DNA from 2 places in the Aneurinibacillus thermoaerophilus genome. Region 2 is predicted to be linked to the other one. Evidence: predicted binding sites of a transcription regulator. Region 2 holds the regulator's gene; the other holds the start of a gene.
What was found. Region 2 encodes NrdR, which represses ribonucleotide reductase genes. Its sites were predicted from a motif close to AACACNATATATNGTGTT; they were not measured.
Positions count from the first base shown of each region.

Region 1: K3F53_RS12670 (adenosylcobalamin-dependent ribonucleoside-diphosphate reductase) is a predicted target of NrdR. The motif match lies at 1,619-1,636, and genes of this name have one in related genera.

Region 1 covers NZ_CP080764.1:2,431,645-2,435,985, reverse strand. The annotation lists gene K3F53_RS12685 (TraR/DksA C4-type zinc finger protein) at 1-22, shown strand, start outside; gene K3F53_RS12680 (hypothetical protein) at 70-255, opposite strand; gene K3F53_RS12675 (lipoate--protein ligase family protein) at 443-1,261, shown strand; gene K3F53_RS12670 (adenosylcobalamin-dependent ribonucleoside-diphosphate reductase) at 1,767-4,310, shown strand.
Region 2 covers NZ_CP080764.1:777,231-781,571, forward strand. The annotation lists gene coaE (dephospho-CoA kinase) at 1-270, shown strand, start outside; gene K3F53_RS04220 (lytic transglycosylase domain-containing protein) at 298-873, shown strand; gene K3F53_RS04225 (glyceraldehyde-3-phosphate dehydrogenase) at 1,056-2,090, shown strand; gene nrdR (transcriptional regulator NrdR) at 2,235-2,702, shown strand; gene K3F53_RS04235 (replication initiation and membrane attachment family protein) at 2,799-4,295, shown strand; gene dnaI (primosomal protein DnaI) at 4,309-4,341, shown strand, end outside.

The DNA.
Region 1 (4,341 bases), 1.7 Mb from region 2:
TGAAGGATATGTAAAAGAATAAAAAGGAGACCAGCAGGCCTCCTTTTTTGTTGCACTAACGATCGTCGCTTATCTTTTGTAGCGAAATTCTTCATACTCATCAATGTAGTAGTCGTCATGACGTAACTCATCGTCATCATAATACGTATCATCGGCGTATACGACTTCGGCCGCCTCCCGGCATTTGGAGCAATAGCTCCGGTTTCGTTCCCAGAGTACCAGCTCTTCGCCGCAATAAATACACAAATCCCTCATCGCGCAATTCCCCCTTTGTGATACTCTCGGAATTTTTTCATGTACATATCTTACCTCAACTTTTATTTTTTCAAACGGGAAATTATTCAATCGGCTTCCGGTGTTTTCCAAACAATAGAACAAAGCGAGAGAATTTGTGGAATATGCTACAATAAGTAAGGAGGAACATCGGAAAGGGGCAAAAGAAATGGAACAGTGGCGTTTTATTGATACGGGGGTACATTCACCTGCGATGAATATGGCGATTGATGAAGCGGTGCTTATTGTACATAGCGAAGGCAAAACGAAGCCGTCGCTCCGGTTTTACACCTGGAATCCGGCAACCGTATCGATTGGTTATTTTCAAAAAGCAGAAAAGGAAATTGATTTGGATAAAGTGCGCGAATATGGTCTAGGCTTTGTACGCCGGGCGACGGGCGGTCGCACCGTGCTGCACGATCAGGAGCTGACATACAGTGTCGTAGTGTCTGAATCCCACCCGGCCATGCCGTCCAGCGTAACCGACGCGTACCGTGTGATCAGCGTAGGATTGCTGGAAGGGTTTCGGTTGCTAGGGCTTCAGGCAGATATGGTTCATCCGGACGATGCAAAGTTTGCCATCCCATCTTCAGCTGCGTGCTTTGACTCCCCTTCTTCTTATGAATTGGTCGTGGAAGGGAGGAAAGTGGCTGGAAGCGCGCAAACAAGGCAAAAGGGGGTTATTTTGCAGCACGGCTCAATTTTGCTGGATATAGATATCGATATGTTGTTCGATATTATACGTCATCCGAATGAGCGTGTACGAGACCGTCTTAAAAAAAATTTTGCCGACAAGGCGGTGGCGATTAATCAGGTGCGTAAGACTCCGGTGACGCTTGCTGAGGCGCGGAAAGCGTTTCGGGAAGGGTTTGCCAAGGGGTTTGGTGTAGAATTGGTGGACGATACGCTAACGGCTGAGGAAGCGGAGCTTGCTGAACAACTGGCGCGCGAGAAATACGGGTGTGACGAATGGAATTTCAAACGCTAGAAAAAAGCGGCCTGTAACGGCCGCTTGGAGGGGCTGTCTCAAAAGTCATGAGCCAGCCCCTTTAGTATGAAACAATACCTACATATAAATATTCATTTTTGCCAATAAATCTAAATATAGCGTTTCGAGTAATAGAAAACTTCCTCACTTCCCCTTTTGAGAAAGCCTCAGTTTATATTATAGCGAAACGTCATACCGCTCCCTGCTGTTTTTTCGCCTTTTTGCATGCACTGGAAAAATGCTTTGTATGCTTTGTAACCCTCCCTGTTTCTTGTAAAACAATGGAGGAAATAGAAATTTATAAAAGATTTTACATAAAAAAATTTGTCGAACGCTTTCTACCAAAAAGATAGGAAATTAACTATATATTGTGGTAAAATCTAAACATAAACTCAATATATTGACGTAATAGTAAAGGTTGGTTTAGACTAAGAGGGCACTAGTCAAATGTATCAGACATGAGAAGTTTGGTCAATTTATATTTCACATAATGGGAGGATAAAAAATGGAGGCAACAACCGAAACAGCGGGAAAAACGAAGCTTGAAGGGTTAAGTGAAAAAATTTTCCTCGACCGCTACGCGTTAAAAGATCCGAATCCAGACAATGTACAGGTCGGCGACACTGTACTTGTTTTGACGAAAGATGATCCGAAGTTCCCGAAAAAAGAAGTCGGGGTTGTAGAAAAGCGTGAAGGCGATACCATTCATGTTAGACTGCGTAACGGGGAGATGGTGGTGACAGAAGCGGACAAAGCGCTGCGGACGTTGGAATGTACGCCAGAAGAGATGTGGGATCGCTTGGCGAAGACGATCGCGTCCGTGGAAACAACACCGGAGAAGAGAAAAGAATGGACAAAGAAATTCCGCGCGCTTCTTGATGACTGGAAGCTTGTTCCGGGTGGCCGGATCGCGGCGGGCGCTGGCGCGAATGATGAGCTAACGCTGTATAACTGCTACGTGATTCCGTCTCCGCACGACAGCAGGGGCGGTATTATGGAGACGCTCACTCAGATGACGGAAATTATGTCCCGCGGGGGCGGCGTCGGCATTAACCTGTCTTCGCTTCGTCCGCGTCGCGCCCAGGTAAAAGGCGTAAACGGTTCTTCGAGCGGTTCCGTGTCCTGGGGTGGTCTGTTCAGCTATACGACCGGGTTAATTGAACAGGGAGGTTCGCGCCGTGGGGCTTTAATGCTTATGATGAATGACTGGCACCCGGATGTGCTTGAGTTCATTACAGTCAAGCAGAACATGGGCCTGATTACAAACGCTAACCTGTCGGTTTGCATCAGTAACGGTTTTATGAAAGCTGTTAAAGAAGATTTGGAATGGGAGCTGAAATTCCCGGATACGACCGATCCGGAATACGATGAAATTTGGGATGGAAACCTGCAAAAGTGGGAAGAACTCGGAAAACCGGTACGCGTGTACAAAAAAGTCCGCGCCCGCGACATGTGGCACACCATTATTGAGTCGGCATGGAAATCAGCCGAACCGGGCGTTGTATTTATGGAATACTATAACCAGATGTCTAACAGCTGGTACTTTAACCCCATTATTTGTACAAATCCGTGTGGAGAACAAGGACTTCCTGCATGGGGTGTATGTAACTTATCTGCGATTAATCTTTCAAAATTCACGAAAGACGGCGATGTAGACTGGGAAAATCTCAGAACAACAGTGCGTCATTCTGTACGTTTCCTTGACAATGTCGTTGATGCAACGCCGTATCATTTCCCAGAAAATGAAGCGAACCAGAAAAAAGAGCGACGTATCGGTCTTGGCACGATGGGGCTGGCAGAAATGCTCATCCACTTAAAAATTCGCTACGGCAGCCCGGAATCGCTCGAATTCTTGGACAAGCTGTATAACTTTATCGCGCGCGAAGCGTACCTTGCTTCTACAGAAATCGCGGCGGAAAAGGGAAGTTTTCCGGCATTCGACGCGGAGCTGTTCCTTAAGAGCGGCTTCATGAAGCAATTTGATGAAGAAGTACGCAATGCGGTACGGGAGCGTGGCATGCGCAACGTGACAGTTTTAACACAGGCTCCGACCGGCAGTACAGGAACGATGGTAGGAACTTCGACAGGCATTGAGCCTTTCTATGCCTTCGAATATTACCGTCAAAGCCGCCTTGGTTTCGACAAACAGTATGTACCGATCGCGAAAAAATGGATGGAAGAAAACAATTCCGATACGCTACCGGATTACTTTGTCAGCGCGATGGATCTATCTGCCGAAGACCATGTACGGGTGCAGGCCGCTATCCAGAAATGGGTGGACAGCTCCATCAGCAAAACAGCAAATGCGCCGGCCAACTTTACGATTGAAGATACAAAAGCATTGTATGAGCTCGCTTTCGATCTCGGATGCAAAGGCGTCACTATCTACCGTGACGGCAGCCGTGACGTGCAAGTTCTAACAACGAAAGATGAAAACAAAGAAGGAAAGAAAGAAACGGCTCGGGAATCAAAAGCAGAAAAAGCCGCTCCGGTTCAAGACGTAGATGAAGTACCGCCGACGAAAGATTACCGCCGCCGCCCGCTTAAGCTAAAAGGCGCGACATACAAAATGAAGACTCCGCTCGGTAAAGCCTACATAACGGTAAATGAAGTGGACGGAGCGCCGTTTGAAGTAATCGTAAATGTAGGCAAAGCGGGAAGCGACGTATTTGCGATGTCCGAAGCGCTTGGCCGCGTGTCTACGCTCTTCTTGCGTTTCGGTGAACTGCCGGACGGTAACAAAGCGCGTCTGTTGATTAAGCACCTTAAAGGGATCGGGGGTTCCGGTGCGGTTGGCTTTGGTGCAAACCGCGTAGATTCGATTCCGGACGCGGTGGCGAAAGCGATTGAGTTCTATCTTGACGGAGAAAATAGTGATGAATCAGTTGCATCCACAAATGATGTACCGATGAATGCACCGGAGCGCGATGAAGACGGCGATGTCTATCGCGAAGGACTTGATCTTTGCCCTGAGTGCGGCGCCGCGGCGCTTGTGGCGGAAGAAGGCTGCAAACATTGCGAAGCATGCGGCTATTCCCGTTGCTCGTAAGTAAAGCAACAAGAAAACCGGCATCTTGGAT
Region 2 (4,341 bases):
CTTCTTTATGAATCAAAGCTCGAATATATGGTGGAAAAGGTAATCGTTGTCTATTGCACACCCGAACAGCAGTTGGAACGGCTGATAAAGCGCAATGGATTCAGCGCGGAAGAGGCGCGGCGTCGCATTGCGTCACAGATGCCAGTAGAAGAGAAAAAGCTCCGCGCGGATTATGTAATTGACAATAGCGGCACGTTAAAGGAAACAGAGGAACAGGTGGATGAACTGATGGAACAGCTGCTTTCGTCAGATAAAGGCGCGAAACGATAAAGTACGATTGTAGTGAAGGGGTTGAGGATGAAACGATTGAATCGAAAACATGCATTATTTTTCCTATGTCTTCTGGTGGTTTTTCTGCTGTTGGACGCGCCTGTTATCTGGAAAGCGATGTACCCTGTATATTACAAAGAGGAAATCCGTAAATCGGCGCGGCAGTTTGAGGTAGATCCGTATCTAATTATGGCGATTATTCAAGTGGAATCCAAATTTGATAAGAACCGCGTATCGAAAAAAGGGGCTATTGGCTTAATGCAGGTAATGCCTGCGACCGCGGAGTGGGCAATCCGGCAGACAAAAATGTCGCCTATGGCGGTCGATTATTTGGACGAACCGGATACAAATATTTTTCTTGGAACATGGTATGTTTCATTTTTGTACGAAATGTTTAATCATAACCCGTATGCTGTGATCGCGGCGTACAATGCTGGTCCAGGAAATGTTAAAAAATGGATGGAGCGCGGAGTCTGGGATGGAACACCAGAGCATATTTCACAAATTCCGTTTGGCGAAACACGGCATTATGTACAGCGAGCATTATACTACAAACAACGGTACGAAAAAATTTATGCGGACGAGTTTGGCGTTTTGAAGTAAGACAAGCAGCAAAATGAGTTTCTGTTTTATTCAGAGAAAGCAGGACTGTATTTTGCTGCATTTATTTTGTTTGAATATTTAGAAATTAATAAATTTGGGTTGGCATATTGAAAAAAGTGTCATACTTATTATAATAAATACTTGTAATAGTATGGAACATATCCGGGGAGGAGAACGTATTAATGACGACACGAATTGCCATTAATGGATTTGGACGTATTGGACGGATGGTATTCCGTAAAGCGATGAACGATCCGGAAGTTGAAGTGGTAGCAATCAACGCGAGCTACCCTGTTGAAACGCTTGCTCACATGATTAAGTATGACACAATTCACGGTAACCTTTCCGATAATATAGAAGTAAAAGATGATATGATTATCGTAAACGGTCGGGCTACGAAAATTGTTTCTGACCGCGATCCGGTTAATTTGCCGTGGAAAGAATTGGATGTCGAAGTTGTTATTGAAGCGACAGGCAAGTTCCGAGATAAAGAAGGCGCAGGCAAACATATTACAGCTGGCGCGAAAAAGGTTGTTATCACCGCACCGGGCAAAGACGACGACGTAACAATTGTCATGGGCGTTAACGAAGATATGTACGATTACGAAAAACATCACATCATTTCTAACGCTTCCTGCACAACTAACTGCCTTGCTCCAGTAGCAAAAGTGTTAGACGAAGCGTTTGGCATCGAATATGGAATGATGACAACCGTACACTCCTACACAAATGATCAGAAAAATCTGGACAATCCGCATAAAGATCTGCGGAGAGCACGTGCGTGCGGGCAGGCAATTATCCCGACGACAACAGGCGCTGCTCGGGCGGTTGGACGCGTGTTGCCGCAGCTGCAAGGCAAGCTGAACGGTTTTGCACTCCGCGTTCCGACACCGAACGTATCCGTGGTCGATCTGGTGGTAAATGTGAAGAAAAGCGTAACGGTGGAAGAGGTAAATCGCGTGCTGCGCGAGGCGAGCGAGGATAGCATGAAAGGAATTCTCGGCTATACGGAAGAGCCACTTGTATCTGTAGATTTTAACGGCAATGAGAATTCTTCCATTGTTGACGCGCTCTCTACAATGGTAATGGGTGATAAACAAGTAAAAGTGTTGGCTTGGTATGACAACGAGTGGGGCTATTCCTGCCGTGTGCTTGATCTGACAAAGCATGTGTCCGCCGCTGCTTACGCGAAAAAAAAACAGGAAGTAACTGTGTAATTACGGTTTGAAATGGTATTTCCGGCATAGAAAGACGGGACAATCCATATCGGGTTGTCTCGTTTTCTTATGTTTTTGGACTTGACTACAGCTTTTTTCTGGGACAAACTAGGGAAAAGTACGCAATGGAGTGGGGTTGATGACATGCGTTGTCCTTATTGTGCTCACAACGGAACAAGGGTACTCGATTCGCGCCCGGTAAACGATGGAAAGTCGATTCGACGGCGTCGTGAGTGTGAAGAGTGCACAAGGCGTTTTACTACATTTGAAGTCGTGGAAGAAACACCGTTATTAGTCGTGAAAAAAGATGGCGCCCGTGAAGAATTCAGCCGAGAAAAAATTTTACGTGGAATCATCCGGGCCTGTGAGAAGCGTCCAGTTCCCTTAGAAACACTGGAGTCGATCGTCGATAAAATTGAACGAGACCTGCGCAACAGTGGCAGATCCGAGGTGCAAAGCAAAGACATTGGGGAATTGGTCATGAATGCGCTCTATGATGTTGATGAAGTGGCATATGTGCGATTTGCTTCTGTATATCGTCAGTTTAAAGATATTAATGTATTTGTCCAGGAACTTGAAGAATTAATTCGTAACAGCAGGAAAAAAGAATAGAACACGAGCCGGTCACGCGGTGTAAGATTGCGAAGAATAGCGGCGGTGATGCTATAATAAAAAACGAAAAAATTGATGGCATAGGGAGTGATACGGGTGAGATGGCAGGAGACCGTCCCGAATGATCCCTACCTTATCCGGGTGAGGCGGCCGATTAGCAATGTGGAACTCAGTTATTTGATTCATCTGTACCAACCGCTGGTCGGGGCGCTACCTGTCGCACTGTACCAGACATTGCTTTATAACCTTTCGCTGGCGAATTTTTCGGCTGTGCAGGGGTTGCATTATAGATTAATGGTAACAATGGCAGTTCCATTGAATGTCATTGTAAAGGCGAGACATCAATTAGAAGCGATCGGACTTTTGGAAGTATATCAAATTGAGGCGGACGGACAGCGTATTTTTGAATATATTTTACAGCCACCTCATTCGCCGGATATTTTTTTTAGTGACGACACGTTAAGCATTATGCTTTTGAATCGGGTAGGTAAAGAATTTTATCGCAAGCTGCGGCGCCAATTCTCGATCCCGGAGGAATATCGTTTGCCGGAGAATGTGGAGAGAAAACGGATTACGAAAGCGTTTGACGAAGTGTTTTATCATCTTTCCCTGAGTGAAATTACGGTAGAAAAGGGCACTGAGACGTATAATTTCCTTAAAGACGTGAGGGAAGAAAGTCCGCTGCCCTTGTTTGATCCGATGGCGGCGACGCGGCTAAATTACGCGAACTCTCGCCTTGATTTTGAGTTTTTGGAAGCTTCGCTTCCTAAGATGATTAAAAAAGATGGGCTGTTTACGAAAGAAGTAAAGGCTGAGTTAGAAAGCCTGGCCTTCCTATATGGCATTGATAATGAAACAATGGCTCGCTTTTTGCAAGAGCCTTCTGTCATCGAATATGATACGATTGATACCGCTTCGCTACGCCGTCTGGTAAAAGACTGGTTCCGCAGGGAGAATGGCCGGGCCCCAAAAATCGTGTCACGGGAAGAAATTGTGTTTCACTCAGATACGGTGGAGACAGAACGGAAAGAGCGGGAAGAAAAGGCGCTGACGGAGGCGGAAAGTCATGCGTTGCGCCTATCTTCCCTTTCGCCTTTTCAACTTATAGGACTTTATCAGAGAGGAGCCAAGATTGCTCCAGCCGATCAGAAGATCGTTGAAGAATTGCTTGAGGAGTATCAGCTTCCTCCTGGAGTAGTGAATGTGCTGCTGGAGTACGTTATGATGACATATGACCGGCAGCTGCCAAAAGACATCATTTATAAAATCGCCGGTCACTGGAAGCGGAATAACATTAGAACTGTACAAGAAGCGCAGCGCCAGGCCCGGCAATTTTATTCAGAACGGAAAAGTGCCAAGGCGGCTTCTGCCGATAAAAAAGTGTTTACTCGCGCCTCTTCTGGCGGACGAAGCAAGCGGCGTAAAGACGAGATTCCGCCGCTCATACTGGAGCAGTTGGAACGGCAAAAAAACCAGGTGACAGAGGAAAAAACTGCAAAATCATCCAAGGTGGAAATGATAGATGAAGAGTATGAAAGAAAGCGAAAACGAATGGAAGAACTGTTGAAAGCGCTGGGAGAAAGCAAGCAGTAAGGGAGAGGAGAATATGCAGCGTGTGAATAAACTATTGTCTTCTTAT